3 regions of the Liquorilactobacillus hordei DSM 19519 genome follow, and region 3 is predicted to be linked to each of the others. Evidence: predicted binding sites of a transcription regulator. Region 3 holds the regulator's gene; each other region holds the start of a gene.

Region 1 (11,078 bases), 570 kb from region 3:
GTACATCAAAACGTATTTTGTTGTTCTTTATAAATGAGCTAAGATAAAATTTGCCGTGAATACTGGCATCAATGGACTCTTTCCCAGTGATAGACATTCTGGACAGTATTGAAATTTTAATCTTCTCTCCACTAAGATTAAAATCCTCATTAGAAGTACAATTAAGCCAAATTAAATTTGAATTATTTTTAGCTAGTTCTTGCAAACTACTAATATTACATTTAATAAATTCATCATCACTATCCAAAAAAGTAAGGTACTTGCCGTTACTGTTTTCAATTCCGATATTTCTAACCCCACTAACTCCAACATGTTTACTATGAAAACCTTTTACGGAAAAAGAGGTGAATTCATTTATTATTTTATTAATTTTGGTTACTGTTTGGTCTGTAGAACCATCATCAACAAACAAAATTTCTATCAGATGCTCATTGCCTCTGAAGGTATTAACTATGCTATTGAAAAGTCGATCTAATGTTTTCTCTGAATTATATGTAGGTATTATTACTGAAAATAAGTATTCCATAATTCCTCCTAAGTAAATAAAATTATTCTGTACTATTACAATACCATGTTTCAAGTTGTAGGAGTAGGCTTTCTAGCGATAAATGGTATTATTCAAATTACTGTAATAATGTATGAGAGAAGATAGTAGGAGCGTGAGAATAGCGAATATAAGCCCCCTGCTGACTAGGATAAATTACTGCGTTAAGTAAAAAAAATAAAGAAACACTTCCGGCATCCCTGGGAGTGCTTCTTTAATTTAAACACAAGTGAATATTGTTGAACCGATTTTAACGTGATTCCAGGATCCGTTGGTGGATAGAAAAAACTATAGGGAGTTCTATTAGTTTTTGCTGAAGTGATGTAAAAAGTTAACTTTCTGGAGATAGATTAAGATTATGTGGGTTCTTGTGGCGTGAATTGTCGTATAAATCAAGATTACGTAAATACTCCTTAAGTGTTTGGATGCTAATACCGTACTGTTGAGCCTTTTGGACATGATTCCAGGATCCATTAGTGGCCAGAAAATTAGAGTAGTCCAGGGCTAGTGATGTTAGTTCCTGTTGAGATAACTTTACGCGAGAGGCTAAGTTATCTATTTTTTCCTGTAAAACGGGATCAATGGAGTACTGACGGCTAAGCTGATTGAGCAATGCAAAAAAATTGCTTGTTTCAGCCATATCTGCAATCTGATAGATATAGGTTGAAATTTTGGAATCTGATGAAAAACTTGATGGATCCGTTGGCACGATCTCACCAACACGTAGATGTGCACGTTGGTACTTATACTTGGAAACAAATTCTTAAAGATGTAACATTAAAAATACCGTTTGGGTCGAAGCTTTTGATTAGTGGTTCTTCAGGCAAGGGGAAAACGACTTTCTTGAATTTGATTCAAGGTTTTCTAACACCAACTGTCGGTGACATTGAGATTGCTAAAAAACGAGTTAGTTCTGATGGTTCTAATGCGCTGGCTTATATTCGCCAAGAACCTTATTTTTTCAATGACACGATTCGCTTTAATCTAACCTTAGGCAAGACCTTTACTGACGAAGAATGTTTAGCGATTCTGCAAAGAGTTGGCTTGGTTGCCGAACTAGGTCCTGATTTGTTAGATCAAACCTATGGTGAGAATGGTAATTCGATTTCCGGTGGTCAACGTCAACGGATTGAGATTGCCCGAGCATTACTCTTCAATAAAAAGATTATCTTACTTGATGAAGCAACCTCTAGTTTAGATGAAAACTTAACCCATCAGATTAGAAAAATTATTTGGAGCTTACCTTGTACAGTAATTGAGGTTGCTCATCAATATGATCAACAGGAATTGCAAGATAATCAGGTGCTGCATTATCAATTAGATGGTGGAACAATGAAGGTGATCTAATATGAGCGTTGAGAATTATAATAACTATTACTATCCAAAAATGAACTTTATCAGCATTTATTTGATATTTCTCCATGGAATAGCGAATATGCAAAGTTTATTAAAATTGATCATTCATCTTTTTTACTATCGGTGTCTGGATTTTTTTCCAGATGCTTTTTTCTTACCAAAATTGCAGTGAAAATTGATTCGAGATTCAAGTAAATAAAATCAATGATTATTAAGATTCCATAAATGAGATGACTGCCCTGCGAGAGCCCCCAAAGATTTAGAAGTAGAATAGGGATGAAAAAAAGACTCGTGATGGCAACTAATAAAGCAGCATTTTTCCAGAGCCACAACATATGAACTATCATCTCCTTTTGATTAATTAAATTAATGATAAAGCAATTTTGAGTGAAGAGATAGAGTTAAAAAGGATAAATGAAAAAAAACATGTGTGTGAAATCACAACCACAAATTTTAAAATGATATTTTGATGAAAATCAGAGTAGCAAATTTGTTGTAGAAACGGTTATTGTAGATCATAATAAGTTCATGCAATCACAATGTTTAAATATTTTACAAAAGGCGTTAAAATGATTATGAAAGCGGTTTACAAAAGGAAATATAACTCGGTGGAAAGAAACAAGTTGTATTGCGAATTGCATTGTGAATGCGGCTTATTATAATGTTTTGCTTGATAATGACGAGGAGGTCTAGAGATGTCAAAAAAAATAATCGATTTTGAACAATTAAAAAAGTTTGACGATGAATTCAAACCGGTACAGCTCTTATCGACAGAGGGTAAATTGTTGGAACCTGATTGGGAGCCAGATCTGAGTGATGACGAACTGGTTGAACTCTTTAAACAAATGGTTTGGTCAAGAACACTTGATGAGCGTTCGACAAAATTGAATCGTCAAGGACGCCTAGGATTCTATGCACCTACTGCAGGTGAGGAAGCAAGTCAGATTGCATCGAATTTTGTAATGGAAAAAGAAGATTTTGTTTTACCAGCATATCGTGATGTACCACAACTTGTGCAACATGGCTTGCCATTATATCAGGCATTTTTGTGGTCACGGGGACATGTTGATGGAAATAAGTATCCTGCTGAATTACGGGCATTACCACCACAAATCATTATTGGAGCACAATATGTTCAAGCTGCAGGGGTAGCACTTGGCTTCAAGTTAAAAGGCCAAAAGAATGTGGCCTACACTTACACTGGCGATGGTGGAACATCACAAGGTGATTTTTATGAAGGAATCAATTTTGCAGGTGCATTTCAAGCTCCCGCAATCTTTGTTATTCAAAATAATGGTTTTGCAATTTCAGTACCGCGTAGCAAGCAAACAGCTGCCGGAACTTTGGCCCAGAAAGCAGTGGCTGCCGGAATTCCTGGAATTCAAGTAGATGGAATGGATGCATTAGCTGTTTATGAGGTAACCAAGGAAGCTCGCGATTATGCGTTAGCGGGTAATGGTCCAGTGCTGATTGAGACACTGACTTATCGTTATGGACCGCATACACTTTCTGGAGATGATCCAAAGCGTTATCGTACAAAGGAAACAGATGAACTTTGGGTCAAAAGAGATCCATTGGTAAGGATGAGACTCTATCTGGAGAGCAAAGGACTCTGGAAACAAGAAGATGAAGAAACTTATGTTGAACAAGTCCGTACAGAAATTAATGAAGCAATTAATAAGGTTGAAAATATGCCAAAACAAAAAATTAGTGAATATTTAAAGAACACCTTTAAAGAAACACCAGTTGGAATTCAAAGAGAAATTGAGAAATTTGAAGAGAAGGAGGCAAAATAATTATGGCGAACAAGACAATGATTAAGGCAATAACTGACGCACTAGATCAGGAACTGGCAAGAGATGAGAAAGTTCTTGTTTTTGGCGAAGATGTTGGAAAAAACGGTGGAGTTTTCCGTGCTACGGAAGATCTTCAAGCAAAGCATGGTGAAGAACGTGTTTTTGATACACCTCTTGCTGAGTCCGGAATTCTTGGACTTTCAACTGGACTAGCTTTGGAAGGCTTTCGTCCAGTACCCGAAATTCAATTTTTTGGTTTTGTTTTTGAAGCAATGGACCAAATAGCAGGACAGATTGCGCGAATTCATTTCCGACTAGGCGGAACCCGTGAGATGCCAATTACAATTCGTGCTCCTTTTGGTGGTGGTGTGCATACACCGGAGCTACATGCTGATAGTTTAGAAGGGTTAGTATCACAAATTCCGGGATTACGCGTTGTTATCCCAAGTAATCCATACGATGCTAAAGGTCTCTTAATCTCAGCGATTCGTTCTGATGATCCAGTAGTATTCTTAGAACATATGAAATTGTACCGTTCAATCAAGGCTGAGGTTCCTGATGAGGAATATACTATACCTTTGGATCAAGCTAACATCGTAAAAGAGGGTACGGATTTAACTATTATTGCTTATGGTGCAATGGTCCAAGAAGCAATCAAAGCAAGTGATGAATTGGCAAAACAAAATATCAGTGCAGAAGTAGTAGATTTACGAACTGTGTCGCCGATTGATGAAGAAACTATTTTGGAGTCAGTTAAGAAAACCGGTCGTGCAGTAGTTGTGCAGGAAGCCCAAAAACAAGCAGGAGTGGGTTCGCAAGTAGCTGCACTTATTGCTGAGAAAGGTATCTTATATTTAAAAGCACCAATTGGACGCGTTGCAGCACCGAATACACCTTACCCATTTAGTGAAGCTGAAAGTGACTGGCTACCTAACAAGCAGGATGTAGTAGAAAAAGCACAAGAAATTTTGGAATATTAGGAGGCGAGCAAATGGGTGCGTATCAATTTAAATTACCAGATATTGGTGAAGGAATTTCAGAAGGAACAGTTGCACAATGGTATGTAAAAGTTGGTGATGTTCTAAAAGAAGATGACGATTTATTAGAGATTGAAAATGATAAGTCAGTTGAAGAAATTCCTTCCCCAGTGGCAGGAACAGTCAAGAATATTCTTGTGGATGAAGGAGAAACTGCTGAAGTTGGACAAGTTTTAATTGAGTTTGAGGTCGAAGGAGCAGGAAATGTTACCAACGGTGCAGAAACAGCAGCACCACAAACATCTGTTGAACAGACACCAGCTTCTCCAGCTGTAGAGGCAGTGACAGAAACTAGTGTACCTGAGATTGAGAAAAAAGAAACTAATGTTACCAAAATGGCTGAAGTAGACAGAACGTTGCCAGTCTTAGCGATGCCAGCAGTTCGCGTATATGCTAGGGAAAAAGGCGTGGATATCATAAATGTGAATGGTACAGGGTCCCATGGACATGTCACGAAAGAGGATGTTGATGCATTCTTGCAAGGTGGAAATAAACCTGAGGCAGCAGAAACAAAAGAGACAGAAAGTGTAGTCACAACAAGTTCTGCAAGTAATAGTTCGCAAGCAACAAGTCAGAAATGGCCAGAAACTAGAGAAAAAATGTCAGGAATTCGTAAGGCTACAGCTAAAGCAATGGTGAATAGTGTTGGTGAAATTCCACACGTTACAGTTTTTGACGATGTTATAGTTGATAAATTATGGAACCATCGTAAACAATACAAGACGATGGCAGCCGAACGAGAAGTCAGACTTACTTTCTTGCCATATGTAGTTAAAGCATTAGCAGTTGTAATGAAGGAATCCCCAATCTTTAACTCATATGTAGATATGGAAAAACAAGAAATTGTATATCGTAACTATATCAATGTTGGAGTTGCAACGGATACCGATAGAGGTTTATTTGTGCCGAACATCAAAAATGCTGATCAAAAGAGCTTGTTTGGTCTAGCAAAACAAATTACGGAAAATACGGAAAAAGTAAAAAATGGTAAACTCGCCAGTGATGATATGAAGCATACAGGGATGTCGATTACGAATATTGGTTCAATTGGTGGAGGTTTCTTTACACCAATTATTAATTGGCCAGAAGTTGCAATTTTAGGTTTGGGCAAAATTACAAAAGAGGCAGTTGTGGTGGATGATGAAATTAAAGTGGCCTATGTACTGAAACTTTCACTTTCGTTTGACCATCGTATTATTGATGGTGCAACAGCTCAAAGAGCGCTTAATCGCCTAGATGAACTGTTGAGTGAACCAGAACTGTTATTGATGGAGGGGTGAGCAGATGGTAGTCGGAGATTTTGCAATTGAACTCGATACAGTTGTGATTGGTGCTGGACCTGGTGGGTATGTCGCAGCAATCAGAGCTGCTGAAAAAGGTCAAAAAGTTACGGTTATTGAAAAAGAATATATAGGTGGCGTATGTTTAAATGTTGGCTGTATTCCTTCAAAAGCATTGATAGAGGCAGCTCATCGTTACCAAAGAGCAATGAATTCATCTGAAATGGGTTTACGTGTTACGGCAGCAACCCTTGATTTTAAACAAACACAGAAATGGAAACAAGAAAGTGTAGTTGATAAATTAACAGGTGGTGTGGCAGGATTATTTAAAAAACATCATATTGATGTAATTTGGGGCAGTGCATTTTTGAAAGATGACCATAGTTTGCGTGTAATGACAGATGATTCTGCTCAGACGTACAGTTTTAATAATTTAATTATTGCTACTGGTAGTCATCCAATCGAGATTCCTAACTTTAAATTCAAAGGAAGGGTCCTAGATTCAACAGGAGCTTTGGCACTTCAAGAAGTTCCTAAGAAGTTGATAGTAGTTGGTGGAGGTTATATCGGATGTGAACTGGCTTCTGCATATGCTAACTTGGGGGCACATGTTTCTATCCTTGAAGGGGCAGACCGAATTCTAGCTAATTATGAAAAAGATTTGGTATCTGTTGTTGAACATCATTTTAGCGGCCAACACGTTGATATTTATACTAATGCAATTGCGAAGATGTCAGAGCAGACAGATAAAGGTGTTAAAATTAAATTTGACGTTAATGGCGAAGAAAAAGAATTGGAAGCTGATTACTGCATTGTTTGTGTAGGACGCAAACCAAATACTGCGGATATGGGTTTGGAACATATCGGTGTGAAGATTGGGGATCGTGGACTGATTGAAGTTGATGCACAGTGCAGGACGAGCGTTGACAATATTTATGCAATTGGTGATGTGATTCCTGGTGCTGCACTGGCACATAAAGCCAGTTATGAAGGGAAAATAGCGGCAGAAGCTATTTCTGGTTCCAAAGGAATTGTAGATTATCGTGCTATGCCGGCCGTTTGTTATACAGATAGTGAAATCGCAACGACAGGCTTAACTGTGGCAGAGGCTAAGGAACAAGGACTTGATGTTAAGAAGGCACAATTTCCGTTTGCAGCTAATGGGCGAGCAATCTCAATGAGCAGTACCAATGGTTTTGTACGTCTTGTATTTGAAAAAGATAGCCAAGCAATTGTTGGAGCACAAATTGTTGGGCCAAATGCCAGTGATTTAATTACAGAGTTAACACTAGCAATTGAAACAGGTGCAACTGTTGAAGATGTTTCATTAACTATTCATCCACATCCAAGTATTAGTGAAGCTGTTATGGATGCTACTGACATTGCCCTAGGATTACCAATTAATATTTAGGGAGTGATTTTGAATATGCAATATGTAGCGATGAAGACATTCGATATTCGAAGGAACCTAGCAACTGAGCAGTACTTAATGAACAGTGATAAATTAGAATTACCAGTTGTGTTATTTTATATTGAGGATCGTTGTGTGATTGTTGGACGCAATCAAAATACTATTGAAGAAGTTGATCAGAATTATTGCAGAGAAAACGGAGTGACAGTTACCAGAAGGCTCTCTGGTGGAGGTGCCATGTATCAAGATCTGGGGAATTTATGCTTTAGTTTTATCGTTGATGCTAAGAACCAAGAGTTTGGTGATTTTAAAAAAATGGTTTCCCCAATAGTTAAGGCCCTACACGAAATGGGTGTGACAGGAGCAGAAGTAACTGGACGTAATGATATTGTTGTTGATGGAAAGAAATTCTCGGGAAATGCAATGTATACTAGAGGCGGAAAAACATTTTCACATGGAACGCTGATGCTAGATGTAGATACTTCAGAGGTTGCCAAGACATTGACAGTACCTTTAGACAAAATTCAATCTAAAGGAATAAAATCTGTACGTAGTCGAGTTACAAATTTACGTCCCTATCTTTTGCCAGAATACCAAAATATTACGACTGAAGAATTTCGTGATTTGTTGATCACTAAAGTTTTAGGAGTAGATAGTATTGAGCAGGCAAAGGAAAATGAATATCTCTTAACAGCTGAAGATGAAAGCAAAGTTGATGAAATAGAGGCACAATATTACAGTAACTGGGACTGGGTATATGGTAAATCACCTAAGTTTACTGTAAAGAAACGTAAACACTTTACAAGTGGGACAATTGACGCACGTATTCTTGTCGAAAAAGGAAAAATTGAAAACATAAAATTCTATGGTGACTTTTTCGGAACAAATAATGTGAGTGAGCTCGAAACAAAGCTTACAGGTAGTGTTTTTGATAGACCACAATTAGAAGCAAAACTTCATGATAGTAACTTAAGTCAATATTTTCAAGGTATTCCTGAAAAAGAAATAATTGATTTATTGGCTGGTTAATCTAGCTAATAGAGATTGCGCAGCATTATAAAAGAAGGACTGTATTTTGTGACAGTCCTCTTTTTGTATCTCATACTGGAGATGATATTGTATGAAGTTGAATGTAAGAAGGGGAGAACGAAATGAAGTGGCAGACTGCTTGGGTACATGAATGCGGTGATTTTTCAGCTTTACCTTTTAAAATGACTGAACTAACAGAAATAATTCAAATGACATTGAACGTTAGCGGAAATGCTGTCAGATTTGAGTTATCAAATCTATATGGTGAGGAAGATCTTGTGTTCAATGAAGTGAGTTTTAGTGCGGATAAAAAGTTCCACGTGAAACATAGAATATATTATGATAGTAAGACGACGATTATCATACAAAAGGGCACAACTATAATGACTGATGCGTTAGATGTTAAGATTCTTCCAGGACAAAAAGTTTTTCTAAGGTTAATTAGCAGTCGAACACAGAAATATATGGACTTTGCTAGTACCTATGATACATCAATGACAAATGCTGCAATTGTTAGAAGAGCTGGAGTAAATCCATCTTTACGGCAAACATTTGGCGCAAGGCGAGGCTGGTTTTGTTTAAGCAAAGCAGAAGTGTTTAGTAATTACCAACCAAAAATTGTTTCACTAATTGGAGACTCATTAATTGAAATGGGATATGTCAGCGATAGTCTCATGGCATTGCTATATCAGAAATTTCCAAACAAAGTAGTTGTTTTAAACCATGGAGTTTCTGGACAAAGATTACTCAACGACGCACCTCAAGGTGAACCACTTTTTGCAACCTTTGGGATGAAAACAAGGAAAATTCTACCAAAAGTTTTGCAGAATAGTCCGAACATAGTATTAATGTTTGCTGGACTAAATGATTTAATATTACCTGTTTTCAGTCAAGAAGCAAAAAATCAATTAGCTCAAGCTCAAGTTCTTTTTAAGGAAGTTGAATATATTTATAAACAAATAACAAGCAACAAGAGTGAGTTTATGTTAAGTACAATAACACCATTTGAGATTGGGCACACAAAAGAGATTCATACTTCAGTGATGGAGCAAAATCTTCTCACCAGAATAAACTTAAATAAACTTTTCCAAAAAAAATATCAAACTGAATTAATTAATAGTGCAGCATTAGTTGAGGATAAGACTTGCCATTTGCTTAGAGAATATGATTTGGGAGATCATATTCATATTAATAAGGCAGCCGGTGAAATTATTGCACAGAATATATGTGATAAAGTTATAGCAAAAACTGGATTAGTATAATATTGTCTTGGTGATGTGTATGGAAGAGTAGTATACTGTGCATAGAAAATTACTACGAGGTTATATGATGATTGACTTACACGAAATACTAGATAAAATGAATCCAAACCAAAAAATTAATTACGATAAGATCCTTCAGAAAATGGTAGTTACTTGGCAAAAAGATAAAGTTAGGCCATCAATTTTGTTGCATAGTTGTTGTGCACCATGTAGTACCTATACTTTAGAGTACTTGACACAGTATGCCGATGTAACTGTCTATTATGCAAATTCAAATATTCATCCAAGAGCAGAGTACCAACGAAGAGAGTATGTCCAACGAAAGTTTATTAGCGATTTTAATCAAAAAACGGGGAATGATGTGCAGTTTATTGCAGCACCATATGAACCGCAAGAATATTTTTTGGCAGTTAGAGGTCTTGAAAAAGAGCCTGAGGGTGGACAAAGATGTCGTGCATGTTTTAGCTACAGACTTGATTTGGTTGCCGCAAAGGCGGTGGAATTAGGGTTTGATTATTTTGGAAGTGCATTAACAATTAGTCCACATAAGAATTCACAGGTGGTCAATAGTGTTGGGATAGAAGTCCAAAACTTTTATAGTACGATGTATTTGCCAAGTGATTTTAAAAAGAACAATGGATATCGACGATCTGTAGAAATGTGTCAAGAATACGATGTTTATCGGCAATGTTATTGCGGTTGTATTTTTGCTGCGAAGGCACAGGGAATTGATTTAGCAAAGACGAGAAGAGAAGCTTTGGCATATTTGAAGGATAAAGATGTAGCTGAAGATTTTATGAATATCAAGTTTGTATACCATGAGGAAGAAAATAACCCTTTAAGATGAACGGCTTTTTTAAGGGAAAAATCGTTTTCTAAACTTTAGAATCTGTCAAAAAAAGTGACAGATTCTTTTTTTTATATATCTTTTTCTTAAAATGTATATTTTGCCTTTGTAATGTATAGATGTGATGATAGAATGCTTTTAAGGTGTATATTTTACAAAAATAGGGGGTATTCAAATGAAAGTGATGCTTTCCGACTTTAAAGAATTAATGCAGAAAGATAATATGGTTGAAATAAAATTATTAAAAAAAGACCATCCAGACTGGACAATTGTGACACAACCCTATGACGAGAAAGAACCATCGGCTTTTTTCGCTGAGCTTAAGGATGTCGATGCATTGATTACAGCTTTTTTACCGATTAATAAGATGATACTTGATGCAGCGCCAAGATTAAAATTAATATCGATTAGTGCAGTTGGCTATGAAAAAGTTGATTTGAAAATGGCGCAAAAAAGAGGTGTCAGAGTCTGTGCAATCGGAGAGTACTGTACTCAAGATGTAGCTGAATTTACAAT
Region 2 (11,078 bases), 1.0 Mb from region 3:
TTTTGCTTTCGTTGCAACGAAGGGACTGGCAACTTTTGTAGTTAATAAAGCAAATATAGGAGATTTTCTCTTTGGAACAAATTGGAATCCTTCCGCAACAGACAAAGCTGGTAATCCACTTTTAGGAGCCTTACCAATGATTACGGGTTCTTTTGGGGTAACGATTCTAGCGGTTATTTTTGCGGCTCCCTTTGCAATTGGGACAGCATTGTATATGACAGAGGTAGCTTCTAAACGTGGCGAAAAGCTTTTACAAAGTGTTATTGAGCTTTTGGTAGGAATTCCTTCAGTTGTTTATGGTTTTATCGGTTTGTCCGTAGTTGTACCATTTGTTAGAACACATTTGGGTGGATCAGGATATGGTATATTGTCTGGAGCATTCGTGTTATTCGTAATGGTTCTTCCAACTGTTACATCAATGACTGTAGATAGTTTAAGAGCGGTCCCACGTTACTACAAAGAAGCTTCCTTGGCATTAGGTGCGACAAAATGGCAAACTATCTATAAAGTTCTTCTACGTTCGTCAACATCTGGTATTTTAACTGCAATTATTTTTGGTATGGCTCGTGCATTTGGTGAGGCACTTGCTGTTCAGATGGTTATTGGTAATGCAGCGGTAATGCCTAAGGGGTTATTGTCACCGGCATCAACCCTGACAAGTGTACTTACAATGGGAATCGGGAACACAGTTATGGGTACTGTGGGTAATAATGCGCTTTGGTCACTTGCATTAATGCTTTTATTAATGTCATTGGTCTTCAACATTATTGTAAGATTTATTGGACGCAAAGGGAGAATGTAATATGAAAACAAAATTACAAAATAATATAGCTATTACAGTTATTCGTGTCATTGCTGGGCTAGTTGTTTTAATTCTAGCTTTCTTATTAGGTGACATTTTAATCTCAGGTGTTCCGCATATTTCCTGGCACTTTTTGACTGCTGCATCACAAGCTTTTACAAGTGGTGGAGGTATCGGGGTGCAATTATTTAATTCTATTTATTTATTATTGTTAACTTTAATAATTTCTTTTCCAATTTCATTAGGTGCAGGAATATTTCTGTCTGAATATGCTCCAAAGAATATGTTTACTGCTACAGTGCGGATGGCAATTGAAGTCTTAAGTTCACTACCATCAGTTGTTGTGGGGTTATTTGGATTCTTATTATTTGTTGTTCAGATGGGAATGGGCTTTTCAATTTTGTCTGGTGCAATCGCACTTACGTTCTTTAACTTACCTTTACTAACTAGGAATATTGAAGAATCACTAAGAGCAGTACCTGATCTCCAAAGAGAAGCGGGCCTAGCTTTGGGATTGTCGAAATGGAAAACAGTAACTAAAATTATTTTACCAGAAGCACTTCCTGGAATTATAACAGGTGTTGTCTTAGGTGCTGGTCGTGTCTTTGGGGAAGCAGCTGCTTTAATTTATACTGCTGGTCAAAGTGCAACTAATATTGATTTTGGTAACTGGAACCCGTTCAACACAACCAGTCCACTTAATTTGATGAGACCAGCCGAAACTTTGGCAGTCCATATTTGGAAAATTAATTCTGAGGGTGTTATGCCTGATGCGGCAGCGGTCTCAGCTGGATCATCTGCTGTTTTAATAATTGCGGTTTTGATTTTCAATTTTTCTGCACGTTTGATTGGTAATCAAGTATATCGTAAATTAACAGCAACCAAGTAGGAGGATTCGTTGATGGGTATTAATAAATATGATTTTAATGAAAAAAATATTTTAAAATTTGATTCTAATGAACATGAACTTGCGATTGCTACTAAGAATTTACAAGTTTTCTATGGTGATAATCATGCACTTTTTGATGGTGATTTGGAATTTGAAAGATATAGAATTACGTCTTTAATTGGTGCTTCTGGATCGGGTAAATCAACATATCTACGCTCATTAAATCGGATGAACGACAATGTTGCCCGAGTAGAAGGTGAGATTCAATATCGTGGATTGAATGTCAATTCAAAGAAAATTAATGTTTATGAGATGAGAAAACACATTGGGATGGTTTTTCAAAGACCTAATCCTTTTTCAAAATCTATTCGTGAGAACATTACATTTGCTTTGAAAGAACAAGGTTTGAAAAATAAGAAAAAATTAGAAGAGATTGTTGAAAGCAGTCTAAAAGATGCCGCTCTTTGGGATGAAGTTAAAGATGATTTAAATAAAAGTGCATGGTCATTATCAGGAGGCCAACAGCAACGTCTTTGTATTGCGCGCACAATTGCTATGAAACCAGACATTTTACTGCTTGATGAACCAGCTAGTGCTCTTGATCCGATTTCAACAAGTAAAATCGAAGAAACCCTAGTTGAGTTAAAGAAGCGTTATACTATTATTATAGTGACGCATAACATGCAACAGGCTTCGCGAATTAGTGATTATACTGCTTTCTTCCATTTAGGTCATATTCTAGAATATGATAAGACAAAGCATATTTTTACAACACCAAAAGTCACAGCAACAAATGACTATATTTCTGGGAACTTTGGCTAGGAGGCGCTGATATGGAAGAATTTATTACTACAAAAGATATACATTTGTATTATGGAAAAAAAGAGGCTTTGAAGGGGATTAATCTAGCATTTCCGGCTAAAGGGATCAATGCATTAATTGGACCATCTGGTTGTGGTAAATCAACTTATTTAAGGACACTTAATCGGATGAATGATTTAATACCTTCTGTTACAATGACAGGAAGCATCAGAATTAATGGTCAAGATATCTATAGTCCAAAGATGGATACAGTTGATCTCAGGAAAAAAGTTGGAATGGTTTTTCAACAGCCTAATCCATTTCCTTTTTCAATTTACGAAAATGTTACCTACGGATTGCGTATAGCTGGAATTAAAGATAAGCAGTTATTGGATGAGCGTGTCGAACAAAGTTTAAAACAAGCTGCTGTTTGGGATGAAGTTAAAGATGATTTGCATAAAAGTGCACTTTCCCTTTCAGGTGGGCAACAACAACGTGTTTGCATTGCGAGAGTGTTGGCTGTTCAACCTGATGTCATTTTACTTGATGAACCAACTTCAGCACTTGACCCAGTATCAAGTGGTTTAATCGAAGATATGCTTTTAACAATTAGAGATAATTATACTATTATTATAGTGACACATAACTTACAACAAGCTTCAAGAATTTCCGATAGGACCGCTTTCTTCTTGAATGGAGAATTAATTGAAGAAGGAAAAACAAAAGGGGTATTTCTGAACCCGAAGAGACAAGAAACAGATGACTATATTAGTGGACGATTCGGATAGGCACAAGGGGGAATTAAGATGAGAAAAATTTTAGAGAAACAAATTGAAAATCTGCATCAAGATTTTGCTAAAATGGGCTTTGATGTTGCAAAAGCACTTGAAAATGCAACTAGTGTTTTTCAAAATCATGACGAAGAACTTGCCAAAAAAGTCTTGGAAAATGATTTTGCAATAAATGAAAGTGAAATTTACCTTGAAAGAAAAACTGCTCAAGTTATTGCATTACAACAGCCTGTTGCTAGTGATCTAAGAGTGTTAATCACAATATTAAAGGCAAGTTCAGATTTAGAAAGAATTGGTGATCATGCTGTAAGTATTGTCCATTCAGTCAAGCGAATTAGTGAAGAAAATCGTAATAAAGAAATTGAGGAATTGTTGGTGGCAATGAGCCAGCATGTCCACAAAATGTTATTGGATGTAATTGATGCTTATGTTCATAATGATGAAGAAAAAGCACGAAGCTTGGCCGATAACGATGAAGTGAATGATGACTACTTGCGTCAGGTTAGAAGAAAAGCACTGAATGCAATGCAGACTGATTCTGATTTTGTGGGTGTTGGTTCAGAATACATGGTGATGGCTACTCATTTTGAAAGAATGGGTGATTATATAACTAATGTTTCTGAATGGATTGTCTACACAAATACGGGAAGAATTGTTGAATTGGGGCCAACCGAGGCTACCAAAAGCAATTAATTAGTTGGGCAAAATGAATAAAATTTAACATTTTAAAACCTGTTTTTATGGGATTCGTTAATGATATTAGAGAGGCTACACAAAACATGATAGTTTTGGTGGTCTCTTTTTTTATAAAAAAGGATTGTACTAGAAAAAAATTTGTGATACTTTTTACATAAATGAAAACAGTTCTCATTTAGAGGTGAATTAATCAATGAAGACGTTAGCTGAAATTAATAAAAAAGGTAGTTATATTATTACGGAGATACTTGGAAATAAGAAATTGGTAAGGCGGCTTAATGAGATTGGAATTGTGAATAATACAACAATTACTTTATTGAGTGGAACTAGCGATACAGGTAAAGTAATCGTTTTGAAGGGACAAAGGCTAGCGTTAAATGAATCACTTGCAAGTAATTTACTTGTGATTAGTGCCGATGAACAACGAGACGATGAATTGAAGAGATTATCCCAGTTGGGTGTCGGTGATGAGGGAATTGCTATCAAAATTAATGGCTCTCGTCCTTTAAGAAGACGGTTATTGGATATGGGATTGACAGGACATACCTTGATTAGAGTTTGTCAAATTGCTCCGTTGGGTGATCCAATAGAGATTGAATTACGAGGATATAAGTTGAGTTTACGTAAAGAAGAAGCTGATTATGTGGTTGTTAGGAGTGTGGAGAAATGGGAAATGTTGCCCTCGTAGGAAATCCCAATAGTGGGAAAACGACTCTTTTTAATTTGCTTACTGGTTCAAACCAAACAATCGGCAACTGGCCAGGAGTTACGGTTGAAAAAAAATCTGGAAAATTAAAAACAAATGCTAGTATTATTATTCAAGATTTACCAGGTACATATTCCTTGTCACCCTACAGTATAGAAGAAAGAGTAACTAGGAACTTTATAATAAGTCAGCAACCTGATTTAGTTGTTGATGTAGTTGATTCAACCAACTTAGAAAGAAACCTATACTTAACATTGCAACTAATGGAGACTGGAACTCCATTAGTCCTAGCGTTGAATATGATGGATATTGCTGAAAAATCAGGAAAAAAAATAAATATAGGGAAGCTTTCTTATCTTCTATCTCTAAAAATCGTATGGATCAGTGCATTAAAAAAGAAAAACATTCAGAAATTAGAAAAAGAAATTGAAAGTAATCAGGCAGAGTACACCTATCCAGAGTATGATGAACGACTTGAAAGTGCTCTGAGCATGATTCAAGATACAATCAGGAGTATCGTACCAGCAGATAAGCTAAGATGGTATGCAATCAAGTTGTTTGAATGTGATGAGCAAATCAATGAAGAGCTTCAGCTTAATGAAAAAAAGAAAAAAGATATTAAAGCAATAATTGAAACAGCGGAAGAGATATTTGGTGAAAATAGTGACAGTATAATTGTCAATGCACGTTATGATTTTATTTCAAAAATAGTTGAGATGTCAGTGATTTCTACAGATGATTTTCAAGCAAGTTTGAGTGATAGATTGGACGTGGTTTTGACCAATCGCTTTTTGGCTTTACCTATTTTTGTTTTAGTCATGTGGTTAATTTATTATTTATCTATTCAGACAATTGGTACTATGGGGTCAGATTGGGTCAACGATGTTCTTTTTGGGGAATGGATTCCCAATTATGTAACTTCTATTTTAAAAAGTTTACAAGTCGCAGGCTGGATGCAGGGACTGATTGTTGATGGAATAATTAATGGGATGGGCTCAATTTTGGGATTTGTTCCACAGATAATGATGCTGTTTTTGTGTCTGGGTATTTTAGAAGATTGCGGCTATATGGCAAGAATTGCCTTTGTAATGGATCGAATATTTCATAAATTTAATTTGTCAGGAAAATCATTTATTCCAATGTTAATTTCTACGGGATGCGGAGTTCCTGGAATAATGGCGACGCGAACAATTGAAAACGAAAAAGATCGAAAAATGACAATCATGCTTACGACTTTTATGCCCTGTTCAGCTAAATTAACTGTGATAGCACTTATTTCAGGGACTTTTTTTCCAAATCAAAGTTGGATAGCGCCTTCCGCATATTTTATGGGAATGCTTGCAGTTGTTGGTTCGGGAATTTTTTTGAAAAGAACTAGATTGTTTTCTGGGCCACCACTACCTTTTGTGATGGAATTACCAGCATATCATTTTCCAAGAGCAGCGAATGTCTTGAATCAGGTGATTAATAGGGCAAGTGGCTTTATTAAAAAAGCTGGAACAATTATTTTTGCTTCATGTGTCTTGATTTGGTTTCTTTCGAATTTTAATTTTAGATTACAAGCTGTTTCACAGTCAAAAAGTATGTTGAAGACTTTCGGAACAATCTTAGCACCACTATTTGCTCCCTTGGGTTTTGGAGATTGGCGGGCTACCGTTGCGGTTATAGCTGGTTTAATTGCAAAAGAGAATTGTGTTGGTACACTTAGAATTGCGTTTGGAAGCGGGACAGCAACAGCCTTTGCAGAATCATTGAGAGGTACATATTCAGCAATGGCGGGCTATTCGTTCTTAGCATTTAATTTACTTTGTGCTCCATGTTTCGCTGCAATTGGTACAATGTATAAAGAATATGGGGATGTAAAATGGACACTGAAGGCCGTAGGGTATCAGACGGCCGTTGCATATTTAGTAGCTTTATTGCTATTTCAATCTTACCAACTAGTTAATAATAATATTAGTTGGCAGGCTGTTACAGCAGTTTTAGTAGTCATTGCTGTATTTGCATATTGTTTGGTTATTAAGAAAGACAAAAATGAGCAGATATTTGAAATTCAAGACGAAATGAAAGGAAGTACGATAATATGATTGCTACAGTTATTTTGGCATTAGTAATTTTTTCAGCATTCTTTTATGTAATATATTCACGTTTTTTGAAGAAGGGTAGTAGCGGTTGTCATGATTGCGAAGACGTAGGTTGCCCACTTGTGGATACACGTAAAATAAAGAAGCACCATTGAGAAGGTTCTCATTAATGAAAAGTTATGCTATTAGTACTAACCTTTTGTGAAAACTTTCAAATATTAATTAGAATTGTCATGAAAATGTGTTAGAATATAGACGTACTCAAAAGAGTAATATAATTTAGGAGGCTGTTTTATGTCAATCGTAAACGGTAATGGAATCTTTGATGCTGCTCGCTCAGGTCACTATGCAGTCGGAGCATTCAACACAAATAACTTGGAATGGACTCGTGCAATTCTTGCTGCTGCGCAAGAAACAAACACACCAATCTTAATTCAAACATCGATGGGTGCTGCAAAGTACATGGGTGGATACGAATTATGTCTTAACTTGGTGCAACAAACTGTTAAGTCAATGGGAATTACTGTTCCTGTTATAATGCATCTTGATCATGGTAACTATGAAGCTGCTAAAGAATGTATTGAAGTAGGATATACATCCGTTATGTTCGATGGTCATGATCTTCCATTTGAAGAAAACTTGGAAAAGACTAAGGAAATTGTTGCTTTAGCACATGCTAAAAATATCACAGTTGAAGCAGAAGTTGGTTCAATTGGTGGTGAAGAAGACGGAATTATTGGTGCTGGTGAATTAGCTGATGTTGAAGAAGCAAAACAAATCGCTGCTACAGGTGTTGACTACTTGGCATGTGGTATTGGTAATATCCATGGTAAGTACCCAGCAAACTGGACAGGTTTGAACTTTGATCGTTTGAAGGAACTTGCTGATGTTATCGAAACACCACTTGTATTGCATGGTGGTTCAGGAATTCCTAAGGAACAAATCCAAAAGGCTATTGCAATGGGTGTTTCAAAGGTTAATGTTAATACTGAATGTCAATTAGCATTTGCTGCTGCAACTCGCAAATATATTGAAGCTGGTAAGGACGAACAAGGTAAGGGTTACGATCCACGTAAACTTCTTGCACCTGGCGCACAAGCAATCACAGATGTTGTTAAAGAACGCATTGAATGGTTTGGTACACCAGAAGCTAAATAATTTATTAAAAAACAACCTTTTAAAAGGTTGCTTTTTTTAGTTAATAAAAAGAGGTAGGGCCAAAAGTTAAATTTTGACTCTACTTCTTTATTTATTCCATCTAATTCGAATTACTATTAGCAAAGCACTCGCTATATTCATAACTTTGAATTGCTATTCAATTATCCTGACTTATGCCATACTCTCTTTTTTAAATTAATATAATAAAATGTAAAAGTTTATTAATTAGCATGAATATATAGTAATGGTCAATCAAAAAGCGCTACAATGTAGCATATAAAATAACGACTCTTGAATAGAGGCTAATTAGTTTTAGAAATTCTTTGTAGATTTACAAGCTTTTCGCCAATCATCTTGTAGATAACTGCATGAATTGCAAATTGTTCTGTTAATTGAATCATATTTTCATTAAATGAGTCTACTTGAGGGGAGTTTGTGAGACTAAAACTTGATAAAGTACGATTGAAAAGATTAGCAAAATAATTGTATGAATCTGCAATTGACATATCTTTTGTAGACTGCTTTATACCACTGCGAATGGTTTCGAGAGGATAAATTGACTTTAAGAGACTGATTACAACCAGTTCTGCAACATTTGTGGTTGTATATTTCTTTTTGCTGGGTCGCTCCATTAATCCTTTTTTTACGTAACTATTAATCATTGAAGCAGTTATTTTTACATCAATGAAGTTCTCCAAGTAACGATTACCTAAATTTACAAGTTGGTCCATGTACAAATCAAAATCAGGAAATTCATTCCAGAGTGGTAATCTTTCCTCACTAAAAGCTTTCAACCATTTTTCGAATTCATTATGCATTGAAAAAACCTCTTTCATCAATTAGATACCTTAAGTATAGCACATGTAGTAATCTAAATCTAAAATTAAAATTTTAATTTTATGTTACCTAGACTTCAAATCTATGTTATATTAACTGTATAACCAGTTGATGTTAGGAGAGATAAAAATGAACACAAAAGAAAGATTGTTAAATGAAATTTGGAGCAGTATCACTCATGGTGTAGGAATTACGCTAAGTATAGCAGCCGTTGTCTTGCTAATAATTAAAGGTGTAGCAGAGCACAGTGGGATAGTTTTGACTTCGTTTTTAGTATACGGGATCTCTTTGATGACACTATATATATCATCTACGTTGTTTCATTCATTGTATTTTACAAAAGCAAAAACGTTCTTTCAAACGATGGACCATTGTAGTATTTTCATATTGATTTCAGGAACATATACGCCATACTGTTTGTTAGCAATTAGGGGTAATCAAGGAATTTGGATGTTGAGTATTATTTGGATATTGTCAGTACTTGGCATATTATTTCATTTATTTGTGCATAATAGTAAGTTACAGTGGGTTGAAACTTTAACTTATGTATTGATGGGATGGTTATGTTTATTAGGAGCTAAGAGTTTGTTCCTTTCACTTGGTACAATTGGTTTCGCACTTCTATTTATAGGAGGATTGATGTTTACTTTTGGCGCGGGTGTTTATAGTATCAAAGGTGTAAAGTATGCACATGTTTATTGGCATATTTTTGTTATGCTAGGGTCAATTGCCATGTTTTTCTCTATCTATCTTTTTCTATAAACAACAAAGGTTACAAAAATAGTTAAACTTGTGGTAATGTATTATAATTATTAATAACAAAGTGAGGATGATTCAAAATCGCATTTAAGTATTATGTTGTGTCCCGTGGTAGAAAACCTGGAATATATAAAACTTGGTCTGAGTGTCAAATGCAAGTCCAAGGTTATCAACAAGCTCGATTCAAGGGTTTTAACAATTTGTCTGAGGCAAAGGGCTGGTTAGACAATCCAGAGCAATTTGTTCAAAAAAAGACAAGTCAGGTTAATAGTAAGCAAAGACACTTAAGTGAAGCAGACATTGTTTTGTGGACAGATGGTGGTTCACGAAATAATGGTAATAAGAAGGGACAACATGTAAAAGCAGACGATAAAGCTGCTTGGGCATTTTTGTTTGTTGAAGGTGAAAAGAGATATTCTGCTTCTGCTGGCGAGTATGGTGCTACTAATAATCGGATGGAGATTATGGCGCTTCTTAGAGCGCTGGAAGAATTGGAAAATCAAAAGTTGAATAACAAGCAAATACTAGCAATTCTTGATTCAAGATATGTCCTTGATGCTATTAATAAGAATTGGCTGTCTAATTGGAAAAAACGTGGTTGGAAGACTTCAAATGGTACAGCAGTGGCCAATCAAGAACTTTGGCAAAAGATTGCAACACAATTGCTTGAATTTCCTAATATTGTTTTTAGTTGGACAAAAGGTCACTTGGATAATGAAGGTAATTTATTTGTTGATGAATTATTGAATAAGACAATGGATAAAATGTAGTGGAGGTAGCGAACTTGAAAACATTGGTGGTCGTTGCACATCCAAAAATTAAGGAATCCAGCACACAACAGTTTTTAAAGGAAACAGCAAAAATTTCAGAAAGTGTCACATGGCTGGAACTAAATGACGTGACTCTGAGCGAAATTACTAGAAACAGAACATTGTTACATGAAAATCAGCGAATTATTTTTCAGTTTCCATTGTTGTGGTATAGCGCACCTGGGATCTTGTTTGAATGGCTGAGGATAACCATCCAGCAAGATGATGAAACTTGGTTAAAGTGTAAGGAATTGGGAATTGTTGTAAATATTGGTCAATCTGAGAAATCTTATCGATTAGGTGGCAGCGAGAAGTACTCTCTCTCAAGTTTACTTAGTCCGCTAGGTGCGTTGGCAAATAGATTAGGATTGACATTAATTCCTTATTTTGTTATTGAAAAATTTGCATATCAGACTGAGACAGCTAAAAAAAAGTTGTTGATAGCTTATTTACAGTATCTGCAGTTAAATCAACCGATTAATTTTAAAGAAAGACAGGCATGGGCAATCAAGTTTTTGAAAGAGTTAACCGTTAATGAGAATAATTCTATGATAAGGTTAGTCCTTGATAATTTTGTTGAACAGGCAGACAGGCTATCTGAATTAAAAACTGAAATTGATTTGATAAAGAAAGTTGATGACAATGACTACTAGTGAATGGTTAACAGCAGAAGTAAGTAAGTTAGCTGCAAAAGAAGAGGATTATAAAAAAAGAGCTTTTTTTGAGTATCTTACTGAACTTTGTGA
Region 3 (11,078 bases):
ACTATTTTTTTCAGGTTGCTTGGACACTATTTCGCCAGTTTGCTTATTTTCTTCTTGTGCAAGCAAGAGTTGTTCTTCTTTTTTGTCGACATAGTAATCGTAATCACCTAAGTAAAGCTGACTGCCATTTTTGGATATTTCAAGGACACTGGTTGCGACTTTGTTGATGAAATAACGGTCATGTGAGATGAAGAGAACAGTTCCATTATAGTTCAAAAGTGCCTCTTCCAGTACTTCTTTACTATCAATGTCTAGGTGGTTAGTAGGTTCATCAAAAATTAGAAAATTGTCATGGTTAAATGCTAGTTTGGTCAGCAATAAGCGAGCTTTTTCACCACCTGAAAGATTGTGAACGACTTTCTTAACATCATCCCCAGAGAATAGAAAGCTTCCTAGAATAGATCTAATATCTTTTTCAGGAGTAGTAGGATGGTCGTCCCACAACTCGTTCAATACAGTCTTGTTAGCATGTAGATTCTTTAATTCTTGATCGTAGTATCCGGTATCAACATTTGTTCCAAATGAATATTCGCCACTGATTAGAGGAATTTTATTAAGGATACTTTTTAATAGGGTCGACTTACCAATACCATTACTACCTACAATTGCCATCATTTGATGCTTCCGCAGATCAATATTAATTGGACCTGATATTGGTTTATCATCATGACCAATGAAAGCATTGGCGACACTTAGGACAATATTGCCACTTTGTCTTTCTGCTGTAAATTGAAAATGTGGTTCTTGTTGACCATCTGTGGGTCGCTCTAGGCGATTGATTTTTTCAAGTTGTTTCCGGCGACTTTGTGCTCGTTTTGTTGTTGATGCACGTACAATATTGCGAGCAACGAAATCTTCAAGCTTTTCAATTTCTTCTTGTTGTTTTTCGTATTGCTTCATTTTTTGCTGGAAGCGTTTTGCTTTTTCTTGGATATAGAAGGAATAGTTTCCCTGATAATGATCAGTTCCACTAGATGTTAGCTCATAGACTTCCTTAGAGATTTTATCAAGAAAATAACGATCATGCGAGATAATTAAAAGGGCGCCAGAGTAAGATTGCAAGTAGCCTTCAAGCCAACTGAGGGTTTCAATGTCTAGATGGTTGGTAGGTTCATCAAGTATCAGTAAATCATTTTTTTCAAGTAATAGCTTTGCAAGAGCAAGTCGCGTTTTTTGACCGCCCGATAGAGTACCGATAATGGTAGAAAAGTCTTCTTCGTAGAATCTAAAGCCATGTAAAACAGCTCGAATTTCTGATTCATAACCATAACCGTTTGCTTCTTTGAAATTATGTGTTAATTGATCATAACTGCTAAGAAGTGTATCATACTTTGTTTGTGATTGAGTTAAGTGATCAAAAGTTGCAATTTCATTTTCTAGTTCATGCATTTTTATTTCCATTTTCTTTAAATCATTGAAAACAGTGAGCATTTCAGCATAGATGCTGTTTGAAGAATTCAAGCCATTATCCTGTGCCAAATATCCAATAGTCATATTTTTATTTTTAGTAATTTGTCCATTATCAGGTGATTGCAGACCAACAATCATTTTTATTAAAGTCGACTTGCCAACGCCATTGCGTCCAACAAGGGCAATTCTTGAATTTTCTTGAACATCAAGGTTAACTCTTTCAAAGAGAACATCGCTTCCAAATAACCTTTCAACATTTTGTACTTGAAGTAAAATCATAAAAAACACCTCTTGAATATTAAAATATGAATATTATATCATTTATAATTCTTGTGAAATTGAGCAAGTGAATGTGCATTCTATTGCAAGTGAATGTATTTTAGTGTAGCATGGATACGGTAAAATATAGGGTACAATATTATTGCTTGTGAAGATAGTTAAATGCGTAATTTCACAAGGAATGTGTTATACTACATAAAAAGACTGAATCATTTATTAGTGAAAGGAGCCAAAAAATGGTAACATCAAAAATTCCTCATGCGACAGCCAAAAGACTGCCAATTTATTATCGCTACTTACATTTTTTATCAGATGCAGGGAAGCAAAGAATTTCATCAACTGAACTTGCAGATGCCGTTAAGGTTGATTCTGCAACAATTAGGAGAGACTTCTCGTACTTCGGTGCGCTAGGAAAACGAGGATATGGCTATGATGTTGATAGTTTGCTCGCTTTCTTTAAAAAGACTTTGAACCAAGATCAATTAACCAATGTAGCTTTGATTGGTGTCGGTAATTTGGGACATGCCCTTTTAAATTATAACTTCCATCAGAGCAACAATGTACGTATTAGTGCAGCTTTTGATATTAACCAAGATATTACGGGAACGATTCAAAGTAGTGTGCCAGTTTATGATATGGCCGATATGAAAGAACAGTTAACTGTTCAACAAATCGAAATTGTAATTTTAACTGTTCCATCTAGCGTTGCTCAACAAGTTACAAATGAACTTGTTGAAGTTGGAATCAAAGGAATTCTTAATTTTACACCACTTAGAATTACAGTTCCTAACACCGTAAGAGTTCAAAATGTTGATTTAACAAATGAATTACAAACACTAATTTATTTTTTAAATAAGTTTGGTGATGAGGAAGAAAATCTACTAGACTAACATGAAAAAAAGCTTTGCCAAGGTTTTTGCTGATGAAGTGAACCCACAAGTTTGGACAACTAAATTAAGCTGCTAACTGATTGGCAAGTTCTCGGTATTGTACCGGTGACTTGCCTTTTAGTTTGGTCCTGATTCTACGGTTATTATAAAATTCAATCCATTCAGTCATCGCTTGCGCGAGACTCTCTGAATTTTCGAAGTGTTCATCCATCATCTCTGCTTTCATGAGATGAAAAAATGATTCCATGGCGGCGTTATCTAAGCAGGTAGCCTTACGGGACATACTCTGAAAGGTATGATGAGTTTTAAGCGTTTTTTGCCACTGTTTATGTTGATACTGAAATCCTTGATCTGTGTGTACCGTTGTTCTATAAGGAAGCTCAGGTAATCCATCTAATGCTTCTTTTAGTGGTTTCAACGCAAATTCAAGAGTTGGGTGTGCACTAATGTTAAATGCCAAAATTTCACCCGAAAATAAATCCATGATGGGTTCTAAATAGATTCGCTCACTTTGACTCATCTGACCGTATCGAAATTCACTAACGTCGGCGACGAGTTTTTGATATGGTCGATCTGTCTTGAATCGACGGTGTAACTTATTTTTGGCTATTCTACCAACAGTTCCTTTGTATGAGTTATATTTGCGAGTTTGCTTATTAAAGGCCTGACATGTCCAGCCTTGCTCCTTCATAATTCGGAGGACGCGTTTATGATTAACTTTAAATCCCTGTTCATGCATAACTAACGTTATGCGACGGTAACCGTATTTTTGAGTATACTTGGCATCTGTTTGCCGAATTTCATCAATGGCTTGGATAACCTGGTCATTCTCATATTCTCGTCCCTGACTGTGCTTAGTGTAATAGTACGTGCTACGTGGTACCTTAACGGCTTTAAGGATAAAACTAATCGACGTTTTGAAGACCCGCCTCAGATCATCAATTAAGGTCACGGTTTCTCGTGAGCTGATTTTTCGTGATCTAAGGCATCGAGTTTTTTTAAAAATTCGTTCTCGATTCTTAACATCTTATTTTCTTGCTTGAGTTGCTTTAACTCATTTTTATCGTGGCGTGCTTGGATTTGTGCCGTTGTGGGTTTGGTCACTTTTTTATGTTTAGACATAGTCTTTGGATTTCCTCTCACTCTATTTAGTCCACTGAGCCCCTCTAAATCAAACTTTCTTTGCCATTGCCAGATAGTACTTGGTGAAGAGAGGTTGAAATGTAGTGCTGTTTCTGGAAGCGAAGCTTTGTGCTGTTGTTTCCAGTTTAATACTTCTATCTTGAATTCACTAGAGTATTCCAAATTCATAGATTTCGGTTTTAATCCTGCAATGCCAAAACGATTAAAGCGATGAACCCATAGGAGAATCGTTTCATTGTTGGCAATATGGTATTTTCTGGCCAATTGAATGGAACTAATACCCGTTAAATATTCTGTCACAATAGAAATCCGTAACTCTAAATTAAATTTAGTCATAGTAAACCCCCGAGATTGTTGTCCAATCTCGGGGGTTCACTTCATGAGGTAGGCTTTTTTATTTTAATTGCAAAGCAACAATAAGAAGGTTCATGAGTATATGGGTAATTATCGGTGCTTTGATATCATGAGCCTTGTAGTATATGAAACTTAAAACTATTCCTAGACAAGCATAGGTTAAATAATGTCCGTCAGCATGGGCAATGCTGAAAAGAATACTGGAAATAAGGACAGCGCTTATAGGGTTAATGAAGGTTGCAATATTACCAAAAAAGACTTTCCGAAATATGAATTCTTCCATTACTGGCGCGGCGATTGTTACGTATATTAAATAATAAGGATAGTGAGAGACAATTGTCATTATCTGACTTGTATTTTCAGAAACCGCCGATTGATGTAGCAAATAAACTTCAGCAAACATGGAAACTTTCTGGATAATAAGAGCTAAGAAGGTTCCAACAACTCCTAACAATAGTATTGAAGTCATCGAGCTTGATTTTTCTTCAAGTCTATTTTTAAATGGCAGTTTATAATTAAGATAGAACATAAAAAATATTCCTGCGATTCCCAAGATAGTAGTTGCGATGAATAATAAAGAATTATTTTGGAATATTGCAAAAAGAATACTTGGAAATAACATAACAACAAGATATGTTACGAGTAACACTAGCGAATTTTTTCTAATATTCATGACTGACCCCATTCATTTTAATAATAAACCCAGTATAGCATACATTAATTAGCACTCTGATTGTTAGAGTGATAAAAAGCTTGCATTTTTAGGTTGAATTGATTATAGTAATAGTTGTGATTAGCACTTAGAACAGTAGAGTGCTAAAAACAAAACAATATTGGAGGGATATACAGTGCTTAAACCTTTAGGAGATCGTGTTATTTTGGAAGTTCAAAAAGATGAGGAACAAACTGTTGGCGGCATAGTAATTGCTAGCAATGCTCAAGAAAAGCCACAAACAGGAAAAGTGGTTGCTGTTGGTGCAGGCCGAGTTTTAGATAACGGTGAAAAGGTTGCTTTATCAGTTAAAGTCGGTGAAACGGTTTTGTTTGATAAATATGCTGGCACAGAAGTCAAATACGAAGAAAAAGGGTATTTGGTTGTTCATGAAAAAGATATTGTTGCAATTGTAGACTAAAATATTATTATATAAATCGACTATGAGGTGAATTATTGATGGCAAAAGAAATTAAATTTTCAGAAGATGCTCGTTCAAAAATGCTTGCAGGTGTTGACAAGTTAGCAGATACAGTTAAATCAACAATTGGACCAAAAGGAAGAAATGTTGTTTTAGAACAATCTTATGGCTCACCAACAATTACAAATGATGGTGTAACTATTGCAAAGGCAATCGAACTTGAAGATCATTTTGAAAATATGGGAGCAAAACTTGTTGCAGAAGTTGCTTCAAAAACAAATGATATTGCAGGTGATGGGACTACAACAGCTACAGTATTGACACAAGCAATTGTTACAGAAGGAATGAAAAATGTAACTGCCGGTGCAAACCCAGTTGGAATTCGTCGTGGGATTGAATTAGCAACAAAGGCTGCAGTTGATGAATTGCATGAAATGTCACACAAAGTAGAATCAAAGAGCGATATTGCTCAAGTTGCTGCAATTTCTTCAGCTAGTGAAGAGATTGGTAAGTTAATTGCAGATGCCATGGAAAAGGTTGGAAATGATGGTGTTATTACAATTGAAGAATCAAAGGGAATTGATACTTCACTGGATGTTGTAGAAGGAATGCAATTTGATCGTGGATATCTTTCACAATATATGGTAACTGATAATGATAAGATGGAAGCAGATTTAGATAATCCATATGTCTTGATTACTGATAAGAAGATTTCAAACATCCAAGAAGTTCTTAATCTCTTACAATCAATTGTAGAACAAGGTCGTCCTTTGTTAATCATTGCTGATGATGTTGATGGTGAAGCATTACCTACACTTGTTTTGAACAAGATTCGTGGAACATTCAACGTTGTTGCTGTCAAAGCTCCAGGATTTGGCGATCGTCGTAAAGAAATGTTACAAGATATTGCTACTTTAACTGGTGCAACAGTTATTACAGAAGATTTAGGGTTGCAATTGAAGGATACGACAGTTGATCAACTTGGTTCTGCAAGCAAGATTACTGTTACGAAGGAAAAGACTACTGTTGTTGAAGGCGCTGGTAACAAAGCAGAAATTGCAGAACGCGTAAACACAATCAAGAAACAAATTGCTGAAACAACTTCTGACTTTGATCGTGAAAAATTACAAGAACGTCTAGCTAAGTTGGCTGGTGGCGTAGCTGTGATTAAAGTAGGGGCTGCAACTGAAACAGAATTAAAGGAACGCAAGTACCGTATTGAAGATGCATTGAATGCTACAAGAGCTGCTGTTGAAGAAGGATTTGTTTCTGGTGGTGGTACAGCATTAGTTAATGTAATTGGTAAAGTTGCTAAATTAGAAGAAACTGGTGACGTTCAAACAGGTATCAATATTGTTAAACGTGCTTTGGAAGAACCAGTTCGTCAGATTGCTGCTAATGCAGGACTTGAAGGCTCAGTAATTGTTGAGAAGTTAAAGTCACAAGAAACAGGAATTGGTTACAACGCTGCTACAGACGAATGGGTTGATATGGTAGAAGCTGGGATTGTCGATCCAACTAAGGTAACACGTTCTGCATTACAAAATGCAGCAAGTGTATCTGCATTGTTGTTGACAACGGAAGCAGTTGTTGCTGAGGTACCAGCTCCTGAAGCACCTGCTGCTCCAGCTCCAGCACCAGGTATGGGCGGAATGATGTAATAAAGTTCTAGATTATAGAATTACAGAACGAGGGCAATGATCAAGTTGTCTTCGTTTTTTTATAGCAAATTTTAGTAATTATTAGAACTTTACAGAAGTGGAATTTAATTTTAAGGTGCAACTGAATGTAAAGTGTGATAAATTGTTTTAATAGGGAATTAGCAGACAGTAAAAAAATGCTATTTCATAGAATTTGATTATCTTATTCATCAAAGAGGGGAAATTAAATGTGGCGCTATTTAAAACGATTATTGATTGGAAAGCCTTTAAAAACAACGGATGAGGGTAATCAGCAGCTGACAAAGTTCAAAGCGTTAGCACTGTTGTCATCCGATGCCTTATCTTCAGTGGCTTATGGAACTGAGCAAATTACAGCAGTTCTAATAGTTTTATCAGCAGCAGCAACGTGGTACGCCCTACCTGCTGCTGGCATTGTTTTGGTTCTATTATTTGCAATAACGATGTCTTATAGACAAATTATTAATGCTTACCCATCTGGTGGTGGAGCATATATTGTTGCAACAAAAAACTGGGGAACACCTGTGGGGCTAGTTGCAGGCGGGTCTTTATTGGTTGATTATATGTTGACCGTTGCGGTTTCTGTAACTTCTGGGACCGAGGCGATCACATCTGCTATTCCATATTTACGAGAACATAGTATTGCAATTTCAATTATTATTGTTTTGTTTATTATGACCTTGAATTTACGTGGCATGCGGGAATCTGCCTCATTTCTAACGTTTCCTGTTTACTTGTTTATTACTATCTTAATTTCGATGCTTATATGGGGAATATTCAATATTGTTACAAATAATATTCAATATAATGCAGCTTCACCAATTGGAGGGACGGTTCCAGGGATGACCTTGATTCTGTTTCTCAAAGCATTTTCAGCCGGATCTTCTTCTTTGACTGGTGTGGAAGCTATTAGTAATGCAGTTCCAAACTTTAAAAAGCCTAAAAGAAGAAATGCAGCAAATACTCTGGCATTAATGGCTTTAATCTTGGGTGTGTTTTTTACTGGAGTAACATTCTTAAGCTACTATCTAGGTGTACTTCCTAATAATAAAGAAACTGTTTTGTCCCAAATAGGAATGGCTGTTTTCGGTAAGGGAATCTTTTATTATTTGTTACAGTTTTCAACGGCCATGATACTGGCAGTCGCTGCTAATACAGGTTTTTCTGCATTTCCAATCTTGGCTTATAATTTGGCTAAGGATAAGTTCATGCCACATATGTATATGGATAAAGGAGATCGTTTAGCATATTCAAACGGAATTATTTCACTTGCTGTTGGAGCAATTGTCTTAATTTTGATTTTCCATGGGCAAACTAACTTATTGATTCCTTTATATGCAGTTGGTGTTTTTGTTCCATTCACACTTTCTCAATCTGGAATGATTATTCATTGGTTCAGGGAGAAAGGGAAAAATTGGATTTTAAATTCACTTGTGAACTTACTAGGAGCAATTATTTCCTTTTTACTGGTAGTATTTTTATTCTTATTACATTTTCAAAACGTATGGCCATACTTAGTAATTATGCCGGTACTGCTATTTGCATTTCAAAAAATTCACAATCACTATATCATGGTTGCTTCTCAACTACGCTTAAGTGAGGAAGCATCACTTCATGATTATAATGGTTCAACGGTAATTGTTCTTGTAAGTTCGGTAACACATGTAACAACTGGGGCGATTAATTATGCACGATCAATTGGAGATTATGTAATTGCAATGCATGTCTCTTTTGATGAGAACCCTAAAAAAGAACATGAAACTGCGAAAGAATTTAAGGAATCATTTCCAGATGTACGTTTTGTTGATTTGCATTCTTCATATCGTTCAGTAGCAACCCCTGTTTTACGCTTTTGTGATGTTATCGCTAAAAACTCAGCAGAAAAAAATTATTCAATGACAGTACTAGTGCCACAGTTTGTTCCACGTAAACCATGGCAAAATATTTTACACAATCAGACAAGTTTAAGGTTACGTGCAGTTTTGAATTCGCGTGAGAACATTATTGTGTCCACATATAGTTATCATTTGAAAAAATAGGCATTATGTGCCCCTACAAAACCTATTAGAGTTTATGTTATAATAACCAAGACTGGTTATTATAACATAGTAGATAATTAAGCTCTTCTTTAATTTATTAAAGAAAAAGAAAGAGGACGGCGTATGTATATAGTTGTTACGTCTTTTTTGGCAACACTGGCATTTTCGTTTGTTTTGACACCAATTATTAGAAAATTGGCTTTCAAAATAGGCGCGGTTGATAATCCGAATGCTAGGCGTGTCAACAAAACACCAATGCCGACAATGGGGGGCCTTGCAATTTTTTTGGCCTTTAATATAACAAATATTTTCTTTTTAAGGAAAGAATATCCAAACAATCAATTTTGGCCACTCTTAGCGGCTGAGTGTGTAATCGTCTTGACGGGTGTAATTGATGATATTTTTGAACTTAAACCTAAACAGAAAATATTGGGGATAACAATTGCGGGGTTAATAATTTATTTTTTTGCAAATATCAGGATGACAACCTTAACACTTCCGTTCTTAGGTACACTTAACTTAGGAATTTTAAGTCTGCCTGTAACTTTAATATGGATTTTAGCTATTACTAATGCGGTCAACTTGATTGACGGATTAGATGGCCTTGCCACTGGGGTATCAGTAATTGCATTGTTTACGACAGGAATTACAGGATTCTTCTTCTTAACAGTTACAAGTACATACGTTTCTGTTTGGATTTTTATGTTGGTAGCGGCTTTGTTAGGCTTCTTACCATATAATTTTCATCCTGCTAAAATTTATCTTGGAGATACAGGTGCTCTTTTCATTGGTTTCATGATTTCGACTTTTTCCCTTTATGGGCTCAAAAATGCGACGTTTATTTCGATAATCATTCCAGTGATAATACTTGGTGTTCCGATTACGGATACTGTTTTTGCAATATTGCGACGTTTCTTGAACAAGAAGCCAATAGCACAGGCTGATAAGCATCATTTGCATCATAGATTAATGGAGATGGGCCTGTCTCATACTCAAACAGTTCTTGTAATATATGGGATAGCACTTATATTTTCAATGATTTCCCTACTTTATCCGATTTCTAACTTAGGGGGTTCTATCTTGTTGACTGTCGCAACCTTGTTTGGACTTGAGTTGTTTGTAGAGTCAATTGGTTTGGTTGGGCCGGAGAGAAGACCTGTATTGAATTGGATAGGAAAAGTGTTGAAGATAAAGGATCACAAGTTTTCATCTAAAAACAAAAAATAGTTAATAATTAACGCTTCACAAAAAGAGGAATCTTGGCAAAAATTTTGTCTGAGATTCCTCTTTTATTTGTCTTGCGGTATTTCAATGTATTTTGTACCACTTGGCTTAAAGATTCCTTTTCCATTTAATAAATCCCTTATTTTTGCTAAATTTGCGGACGTTTCAGTGAGATTGGTTAAAAGATAAAGTTGAATATTTTCCTGATAAGTAATTGATTCAATGACTAGTTGATTTTCTGCTGCAAAATTTTGGAGCCGTCCAAGTTGAGCATAGTCGATTGTTATTTTAGTAACGTTTTGTGGTTTTATTAAAACAATTGCATTATTCAAAGCCAAGGTTGTTACTTGACCATATGCCCGGATTAATCCGCCGGTTCCAAGTTTTATTCCACCAAAGTATCTTGTTACTACGGCAGTTGTATTGCGCACATTTTTTTTGAGAAGCACATCTAAAATAGGAACACCAGCTGTTCCTGAAGGTTCACCATTGTCACTTTGACGTTGAATATCATTTTTGCTGCCAATTAGATAAGCAAAGCAATGGTGCCTTGCTTTGGGGTGAAGACCTTTAATTTTTTCAATAAATATTTGTGCATCTTGTTCAGTAGTTGTTCGTGCAACATTGCAGACAAAAGTCGATTTTTTGACTGTCAATTCGGCAGAATTTTCTTTCGCAATAGTTAGATAACTTTCGATGTTAATCAACTCCTTAGCGTATTTATTGCATGTGAGGTGGTGAAATCATGCAAGCAAAAGAATTTTTTGGGAGATGGGTGGCACTCAGTAAAGCAGAACAGGTCGTGGTTGAAGAAGGAATGACATTAATAAAAAAAGACGCACTTGAAGTTCAAAAAAACTTGATAATCTGTAATAGATGTAAACAAAAATCTACAAAACAACGAGCATTGTTACCAAATCAGCGATA

What was found. The regulator Rex, encoded in region 3, represses fermentation and respiration genes when NADH is low (regulators of the CRP and FNR family bind a similar motif). The targets are predictions, from matches to a motif close to TTGTGAANTANTTCACAA.
Region 1: a site for Rex is predicted at 2,327-2,344, ahead of pdhA (pyruvate dehydrogenase (acetyl-transferring) E1 component subunit alpha). Genes of this name have one in related genera too.
Region 2: a site for Rex is predicted at 6,969-6,986, ahead of G6O70_RS10665 (class II fructose-bisphosphate aldolase). Genes of this name have one in related genera too.

Annotation. Positions count from the first base shown of each region.
Region 1 is NZ_CP049303.1:343,581-354,658, forward strand. It holds gene G6O70_RS02895 (glycosyltransferase family 2 protein) at 1-526, opposite strand, end outside; gene G6O70_RS02900 (ATP-binding cassette domain-containing protein) at 1,157-1,891, shown strand; gene pdhA (pyruvate dehydrogenase (acetyl-transferring) E1 component subunit alpha) at 2,596-3,696, shown strand; gene G6O70_RS02910 (alpha-ketoacid dehydrogenase subunit beta) at 3,699-4,676, shown strand; gene G6O70_RS02915 (2-oxo acid dehydrogenase subunit E2) at 4,688-6,013, shown strand; gene lpdA (dihydrolipoyl dehydrogenase) at 6,018-7,424, shown strand; gene G6O70_RS02925 (lipoate--protein ligase) at 7,440-8,453, shown strand; gene G6O70_RS02930 (SGNH/GDSL hydrolase family protein) at 8,576-9,715, shown strand; gene G6O70_RS02935 (epoxyqueuosine reductase QueH) at 9,783-10,562, shown strand; gene G6O70_RS02940 (NAD(P)-dependent oxidoreductase) at 10,738-11,078, shown strand, end outside.
Region 2 is NZ_CP049303.1:1,918,160-1,929,237, reverse strand. It holds gene pstC (phosphate ABC transporter permease subunit PstC) at 1-802, shown strand, start outside; gene pstA (phosphate ABC transporter permease PstA) at 804-1,691, shown strand; gene pstB (phosphate ABC transporter ATP-binding protein PstB) at 1,704-2,513, shown strand; gene pstB (phosphate ABC transporter ATP-binding protein PstB) at 2,525-3,280, shown strand; gene phoU (phosphate signaling complex protein PhoU) at 3,299-3,976, shown strand; gene G6O70_RS10680 (FeoA family protein) at 4,173-4,667, shown strand; gene feoB (ferrous iron transport protein B) at 4,646-6,772, shown strand; gene G6O70_RS10670 (FeoB-associated Cys-rich membrane protein) at 6,769-6,924, shown strand; gene G6O70_RS10665 (class II fructose-bisphosphate aldolase) at 7,064-7,927, shown strand; gene G6O70_RS10660 (DUF1836 domain-containing protein) at 8,230-8,745, opposite strand; gene trhA (PAQR family membrane homeostasis protein TrhA) at 8,894-9,526, shown strand; gene G6O70_RS10650 (ribonuclease H family protein) at 9,604-10,293, shown strand; gene G6O70_RS10645 (NAD(P)H-dependent oxidoreductase) at 10,308-10,985, shown strand; gene G6O70_RS10640 (hypothetical protein) at 10,975-11,078, shown strand, end outside.
Region 3 is NZ_CP049303.1:916,930-928,007, forward strand. It holds gene abc-f (ribosomal protection-like ABC-F family protein) at 1-1,689, opposite strand, end outside; gene G6O70_RS05650 (redox-sensing transcriptional repressor Rex) at 1,926-2,579, shown strand; gene G6O70_RS12190 (IS3 family transposase) at 2,644-3,585, opposite strand; gene G6O70_RS12195 (helix-turn-helix domain-containing protein) at 3,528-4,058, opposite strand; gene G6O70_RS05660 (CPBP family intramembrane glutamic endopeptidase) at 4,117-4,749, opposite strand; gene groES (co-chaperone GroES) at 4,925-5,209, shown strand; gene groL (chaperonin GroEL) at 5,248-6,870, shown strand; gene G6O70_RS05675 (APC family permease) at 7,098-8,927, shown strand; gene G6O70_RS05680 (glycosyltransferase family 4 protein) at 9,051-10,154, shown strand; gene G6O70_RS05685 (YigZ family protein) at 10,217-10,858, opposite strand; gene G6O70_RS05690 (ATP-dependent helicase ComFA) at 10,897-11,078, shown strand, end outside.